2 regions of the Ruoffia tabacinasalis genome follow, and region 1 is predicted to be linked to the other one. Evidence: riboswitches for the same ligand, from Rfam matches in the RefSeq annotation. Region 1 holds a riboswitch; the other holds the start of a gene.

What was found. A riboswitch is a leader RNA that binds a small molecule or an ion and turns the genes downstream of it on or off. The one in region 1 is predicted to bind lysine.
Region 2: another riboswitch for lysine. It lies ahead of dapF (diaminopimelate epimerase); the one in region 1 lies ahead of ACFO5Y_RS05150 (YfcC family protein).

Annotation. Positions count from the first base shown of each region.
Region 1 covers NZ_JBHSHQ010000029.1:45,325-48,758, forward strand. Annotated here, with positions in the region: gene ACFO5Y_RS05145 (M20 family metallopeptidase) at 1-399, opposite strand, end outside; gene ACFO5Y_RS05150 (YfcC family protein) at 425-1,843, opposite strand; lysine riboswitch at 2,145-2,300, opposite strand; gene ACFO5Y_RS05155 (ATP-binding cassette domain-containing protein) at 2,599-3,171, opposite strand; gene ACFO5Y_RS05160 (hypothetical protein) at 3,176-3,434, opposite strand, start outside.
Region 2 covers NZ_JBHSHQ010000068.1:24,409-27,842, reverse strand. Annotated here, with positions in the region: gene glnA (type I glutamate--ammonia ligase) at 610-1,956, shown strand; lysine riboswitch at 2,014-2,154, shown strand; gene dapF (diaminopimelate epimerase) at 2,246-3,121, shown strand; gene ACFO5Y_RS10945 (LL-diaminopimelate aminotransferase) at 3,133-3,434, shown strand, end outside.

The sequences.
Region 1 (3,434 bases):
TTTGACTCCGTCTGTCTCTTCTGCTGGTGTACCTAGAACAACAACACGTCCTCCGGTCTCAGCTAATACTTTAGACAAGGCAATCCCTGCTCCTGTATCAACTGTTCCTAACATATTGTGTCCACAACCGTGGCCAATACCAGGTAAAGCATCGTATTCAGATAAGTAAGCAATGGTTGGACCAGGTTTATTAGAATCAAACGTTGCTCTAAAAGCTGTATCAAAACCTAAGTATGGATATTCCACTTCGAAGCCATGTTTTGTTAATAAATCCACATGAGCTTTAGATGATTTATATTCATTCAAGCCTAATTCAGGGTTCTCATAGATATAATCGCTTAACCCTTGTAATTCTTCACGCATTTCTGACACGATTTCATGTAATTGTTCTTTTGACATATATTTTTCCCCTTTCAAAAACTAACTAAAATGGTCCATAGCCAATTAATTGTGCAATGATAATAAAGATTAACCCAATCACTAGCCAAATTCCCATTAATGGCATAGAGAACTTAACCCATTTTTTGTAAGGAATTCCCGCAATTGCCAATTGTGCCATTAAAATTCCAGACATTGGCATAATTGAATCTAAGAAGCCATTTCCTAATTGATAGCTTAATACTGCCGTTTGGCGAGTAACGTCTAAGGCATCTGCTAGAGGCACCATAATTGGCATCGTAACAGCAGCTTGTCCACTTCCTGAACTAATGAAGAAGTTAATTATAATTTGCACAGTATACATTCCTGCTGCTGATAGAACAGCTGGTAAGTTTGAGATAGCCCCAGTTAAGCTATGAATCATAGTATCTAAGATCATCGCATCTTCCATTATAATAACTAAACTTTGTGCCAGTCCGACAATTAAAGCGGCGTACATCATATCTTTCGCGCCTTCGATGAAATAATCGGCAATCTCATCAGCTTTCATTCCATAGATGAAGCCACTTAATAAGCCCATTCCAATAAAGACGGCACCAATCTCAGTAATGAACCATCCTAAGCTCATTACGCCATAAGCGATTAAGGCAAAACTTCCGACGAAGACAACCGCAATTAATTTTTGCTTTGTTGTAAACGATATATTATCCGCCGCATTTAAATCTTGATAATCTGCGCTGTTCCTCGCAGCCATTTCCTCATCATAGACAATGCTATTCGATAAATCTGACTTTACTTTACGTCCGTATAATACTAGGTAGATTGAAGTAACAATCCAAAGAATAATGAATAAGACTAATCTTAATTCGATCCCAGAGAATAATGGCAGTTCAGCAATTGACTGCGCAACCCCTACTGAGAATGGGTTCATAAACCCTGAAGTAAATCCTACACCAGCACCAAGTCCGATCATTCCGACTCCAATTAATGAATCATAGCCAATCGCTCGAGCTAAGGAAACTCCTAAAGCGATAAAAACAATTGTCTCCTCACTTAAACCAATCGTTGAACCCGCTAAGCCCATAATTAGCACAATAACAGGAATAACAAACGCTTCTTTACCTTTTAAGGAAGTCACAATTCGACTCAACGCAGACTCGATCATCCCAGTCTTATTCAGGATGAAGAACGCCCCACCTGTTACAAATAAGAAATATGAGATATCTTGAGTTCTAGCGAATCCTCTAGGAAGGCTCGTTAACACATCGAAAACACCTTGAGGATTACTTGCGACATGAGCAAAGGAATCTGGATTAATAATCTCCCGCTCCCCTACTAACACACGCTCAAACTGTCCAGCTGGGATAATCCAAGATAAAATTGCTGCAATAATAATGAAACTTAGTAATAAAACGTAAGTATGTGGCATACGGACACGTCCGATTGCACTAAATATTTTCTTCACATTCTTCCTCCAATTATAATTTGCTTTAATGAATAAAGTTTTGAGATCTGGTTGTTAAATTGATTACCGAACACAATTATGAATTAATGTGGTTGCTAATACGATTACCGAACACAATTACAAATTATTGTGGTCGCTAAGCCAATTACCGTACACAATCGACAATTATTGTGGTCGCTAGGCCAATTACCTGTCATTATCAACAATAATAACAACCATTCTACAAAGAATCTTCACTTTATAACCAAAAAAAGACTGCGAGCAAAAGCCCACAGCCATTAATGACAGTATCTTTTGCCCACAACACAGTACGCTCACCTATATAGAGTTTGGGCAACTCTACAAGACAGTGATGGACTTATTCAATCCAACCCCAACATCAATTTGACATTTCGGCTAGTAATCCTTTCATAAGAATCTTATTACTGATATTACTAGCGACCTCAATACTGTATTGTCCTTTATTCAATTAACTTGTGTAAGGGTATCTTAAATATGAACACTTGTCAAATGGATTTTGTAAGATAATCAGCCCAAATTACTAGATCTATGCAAATTTCTCAATAGTGCTAACAAAGAAATAATCCCCAAAGATTAGAATTAAATATCTAACTTTCGCGGATTAATTCATTACTCAGATCAGGCAATCACGTTTTTATGGTCTTTTTGGAACGCTATAAGCTGTAATGACTCTAAATCAACACCTATTGGGGTCATTATAGAGCCGTTCATATTTAACATTCAATAAATAATTATTATATTTCAAAGACTTCACTAATTGATTGTTGTATTGTTTCATCCTCTTCATGGGTAGTTAAAATGATTCCTTTACCTTGCGATACCCTTATATTTATTATTTTATTTAATAACTTTTTTCTTTTTTTATCCACAAACGCAAAAGGTTCATCCAAAATATACCATTCTCTTTCTAAAGACATTAATATAAGAGCATATAGAAACTTCTTTTCGCCGCCTGAAAGCATTCCCCATTGCTTGCTAAGTAACATATTTACATATTCACGTTCTATAACTATGTCACTTAATTGATAAAATCCTTTTGTGTCTTTCTTTTTATCCAAGCCATAACTAAATTTCAAAAAATCCATTCCAGTTAATCGATCAGAAAAATATATATTTTGATTTATATAGATAATACTTTCGTTGCCCTGAATTGCATCCTTTTTAGTCTTTTTTATTCCTGAAATGTAATCTAATAGTAGAGTTTTCCCGTTCCCATTATCACCAGTTAACAGATTATATCCTTTTGAAAAGTTCATAGTTATTTTTTTATCTACAAATGGGATATTTAGATCTCTTATCTCTATCATAGCATTATCTCCTTTCATTTGAAATTGGTTGGAAATTCACTATTGAATACATACTGACAAGAGATAAAATTACAGAAAGGACTGCATACTTAAAAAATACCCCATTATTGCCGTTTATTAAAACATGAGACAATATCGCTAAAGGATTATAATTATTTAACTCCGAATTAGTATTTAACAGCATAAAAGATCCAAAAATAAGCATTGAAAACACTGTATTTATAGTATTTGCATGTATTTTCTTAACTAAAGTTAAATTGTAA
Region 2 (3,434 bases), on a different contig from region 1:
GTGCACCAAATTCAACTCCAGTAAATCTCCGGTGTAAGCGAAGATTTAAAACTGTCTTCATTTTCTACAATTGGATTTATTTCTAGGATATTTACGTGCACTCCTACTCATAATAAGCACTCCTTTAATCTGATAACCAAGGTACTCGTTAATTACATATTAACAAAAAACTAAATATCTTCATTGCGCATCATCCAATATCCCAAAATCTTCTTCAACCACCTTATAAATATCGACTTACCAATCTAGTCTGCACTATCCAATCCATACCTTACCCCATCTTCTGACAATTTTATATCCTTTTAACAAAAAAACTTTTTTTCTCCTTAATTTTATTATTTTCAATCCTTATACTTGTAATTAGTTGAGGCAATTAAAGATTATTTTTATGCGATTTATAAATTAATTTTCTCAATTAAATACACCTTTGTTTTTTGTTATATTATATAACGATGTTATCCTAATTTTGGTTAACATTATCAAAACAGCCTTATTTCGCGTTATATTTTATAACACCATCCGTCATAACTGACTTGTTTTGTGTATTTTTCATTAATATAATCTAACAATACTAAATAATATTATTAATATTTTATTGGAGGGTTTTATATGACGACGACTTGGACAAAAGAACGAATTATGGCAGATGCGAAAGAAAATAATGTAAAATTTATCCGCTTAATGTTTACCGACATCTTAGGTACGATAAAAAACGTAGAAATTCCTCTGTCTCAATTAAGTAAAGCTTTAGACAACAATATGACCTTTGATGGTTCATCAATAGAGGGCTTTGTACGAATCGAAGAGAGTGATATGTACCTGGTACCTGACTTACAAACTTGGCTGATTTTTGATTGGAATATTGCAAGCGATGATACTAAGCGCATTGCTCGTCTGATTTGTGACGTTGAGACATCATCTCGTGAGCTATTCTCAGGGGATCCTAGAAGCAACTTGAAACGTGTTCTGGAAGAGATGGAAGAACTCGGCTTCTCTGACTTTTACTTAGGCCCCGAAGCAGAGTTTTTCTTATTCAAGTTAGATGAAGAAGGGAATCCAACGATGACATTGAATGATCACGGTGGTTACTTTGACTTAGCGCCGACAGATTTGGCGGAGAACTGTCGCCGTGATATTGTTCTAGAACTAGAAGCTCTTGGCTTCGAGATTGAAGCTAGTCATCACGAAGTGGCCGATGGGCAACATGAGATCGACTGGAAATACGCTGATGCGGTGACGGCTTGCGATAATATTCAAACTTTCAAGCTCATTGTTAAGACCGTAGCTCGACGCCATCATCTTCATGCTACGTTTATGCCGAAACCGCTTTTTGGTATCAATGGTTCTGGTATGCACTTTAATATGTCACTCTTTACTGAAAGTGGTAATTCTTTCTACGATGAAAGTACGCGGTCTGGCTTATCTAAGACAGCCAAGCATTTTATTGCAGGTCTGATGGAGTACTCACCGGCCTTTACTGCCGTCTGCAACCCAACCGTGAACTCCTATAAACGACTGGTCCCTGGCTACGAGGCCCCAGTCTATGTGGCTTGGAGCGAGAAAAACCGCTCCCCATTAATTCGTATTCCAGCAGCTCGTGGCAACTCAACCCGTGTTGAATTAAGGAGTGTCGATCCATCGGCCAATCCTTATCTTGCTCTAGCGACGATTCTTAGCGCTGGATTAAAAGGTATTAGAGAAGAACTCGAAGCACCGGCTCCGGTTGATTGCAACATCTACAGCATGACCGCTCGCGAGCGTCTTGACCAAGGGATTACAAGCTTGCCCGGTTCATTACAAGAAGCCATACTTGAATTGAAAGCTTCAGACCCAATCTTGGATGCTTTAGGGCCGCATATCTCTACTAGCTTTATTAAAGCCAAAACAAAAGAGTACGAGGAATATGCCAAATATGTCTCACCATGGGAAATTGAACAATATTTTACTAATTATTAAAACATGATTAGTAATTAGTTGACGTCAATTAGTATCAATGTTACTCTATAAAAAAGGTATTGTGCGAGGTGCGGTTGACATGAGGACTTATGGGTCTGAGGGGATATCGCCGAAACGAATTATCGTTGGTTAGTCATCATAATAGGTGGCTAACTGTTCAACTTAACTGCCAGTTAAGCTGATTGTGCAAGCAATTACCGGGCAAAAGTATACCACTCTTCTACTGGAAGGATCATGGACTTTTGTTCGTGGTCCTATTTTTTATTCACTAAATTAAGGAGAGAGTGTAATGACAAAATTAACAAATAAAAAGGCCATTCCCTTTACAAAAATGGAAGGAATTGGCAATGACTATGTTTATATTAATGACTTAAAGGAAGAGATTGAAGATCTAGCAGAATTAGCAATTCAAGTAAGTGAACAACACTTTGGCATTGGTAGTGATGGTCTCATCGTGCTTCGCCCATCTAATAAGGCAGATTTCCAGATGCGGATGTTCAACCTAGATGGCAGCGAAGGTCGGATGTGTGGCAATGGCATCCGTTGTTTAGCCAAATTTATCTACGACAATGGCCTTTGGGATCAAAAATCGATTGAGATTGAGACACTAAGTGGCGTCAAAACCGTCCAGCTCATTTTCAATGATCAAGGTGAAGTCACAGGAGCTCGGGTCAATATGGGCCAAGCAATTATCGACACGGCCTTGATTCCAATTACGGCAGAGGAAGACCAATGGATTAATCAGGCCATTACAATCGCCGGGCAAGCTTATCAAGTGACTGGTGTATCGATGGGGAACCCTCATCTCGTTATCTTTCAAGAAAATATCAAAGACTTGGACTTACAAGCACTTGGACCTTGCTTTGAATATGACACGCGCTTTCCTGAACAAATCAATACCGAATTTGCCCACGTTCACAACCGCCAAGAAATTAGCATGCGCGTGTGGGAACGTGGGAGTGGCGAGACTTTGGCTTGCGGAACCGGCGCCTGTGCGGTTGCGGTCGCCGGGGTGTTGAATGGTCTTACTGAAGAGACGATTAAGGTGAACCTCTTAGGGGGAACACTCACAATCACGTGGGATCGGAGCGACACAGGGCATGTTTATATGGAAGGCCCTGCCCGCACTTCATTCACTGGTCACTACTTTCCACAAGTACATTAGGAGGATTTATCATGCAAGCAAATCATAATTATTCAAGGATTTCTGACAGTTACTTATTCTCAACCATTGCTCAAAAAATTGACACTTACACTCAACTAAACCCTGACAAAGAGATTATTCGTTTAGGCATCGGGGATGTGACCCAACCCCTTGTTCCAGGAATCATTCAAGCCCTCCATCAAGCAGTGGATGAACAAGCTTCTACTGATACTTTTCGTGGTTATGGCCCTGAAGGCGGTTATGACTTTCTGAGAGAGGCAATAGCCCAACATGATTATCAAGAAGTTGGCCTGTCAATGGATAGCAGTGAAGT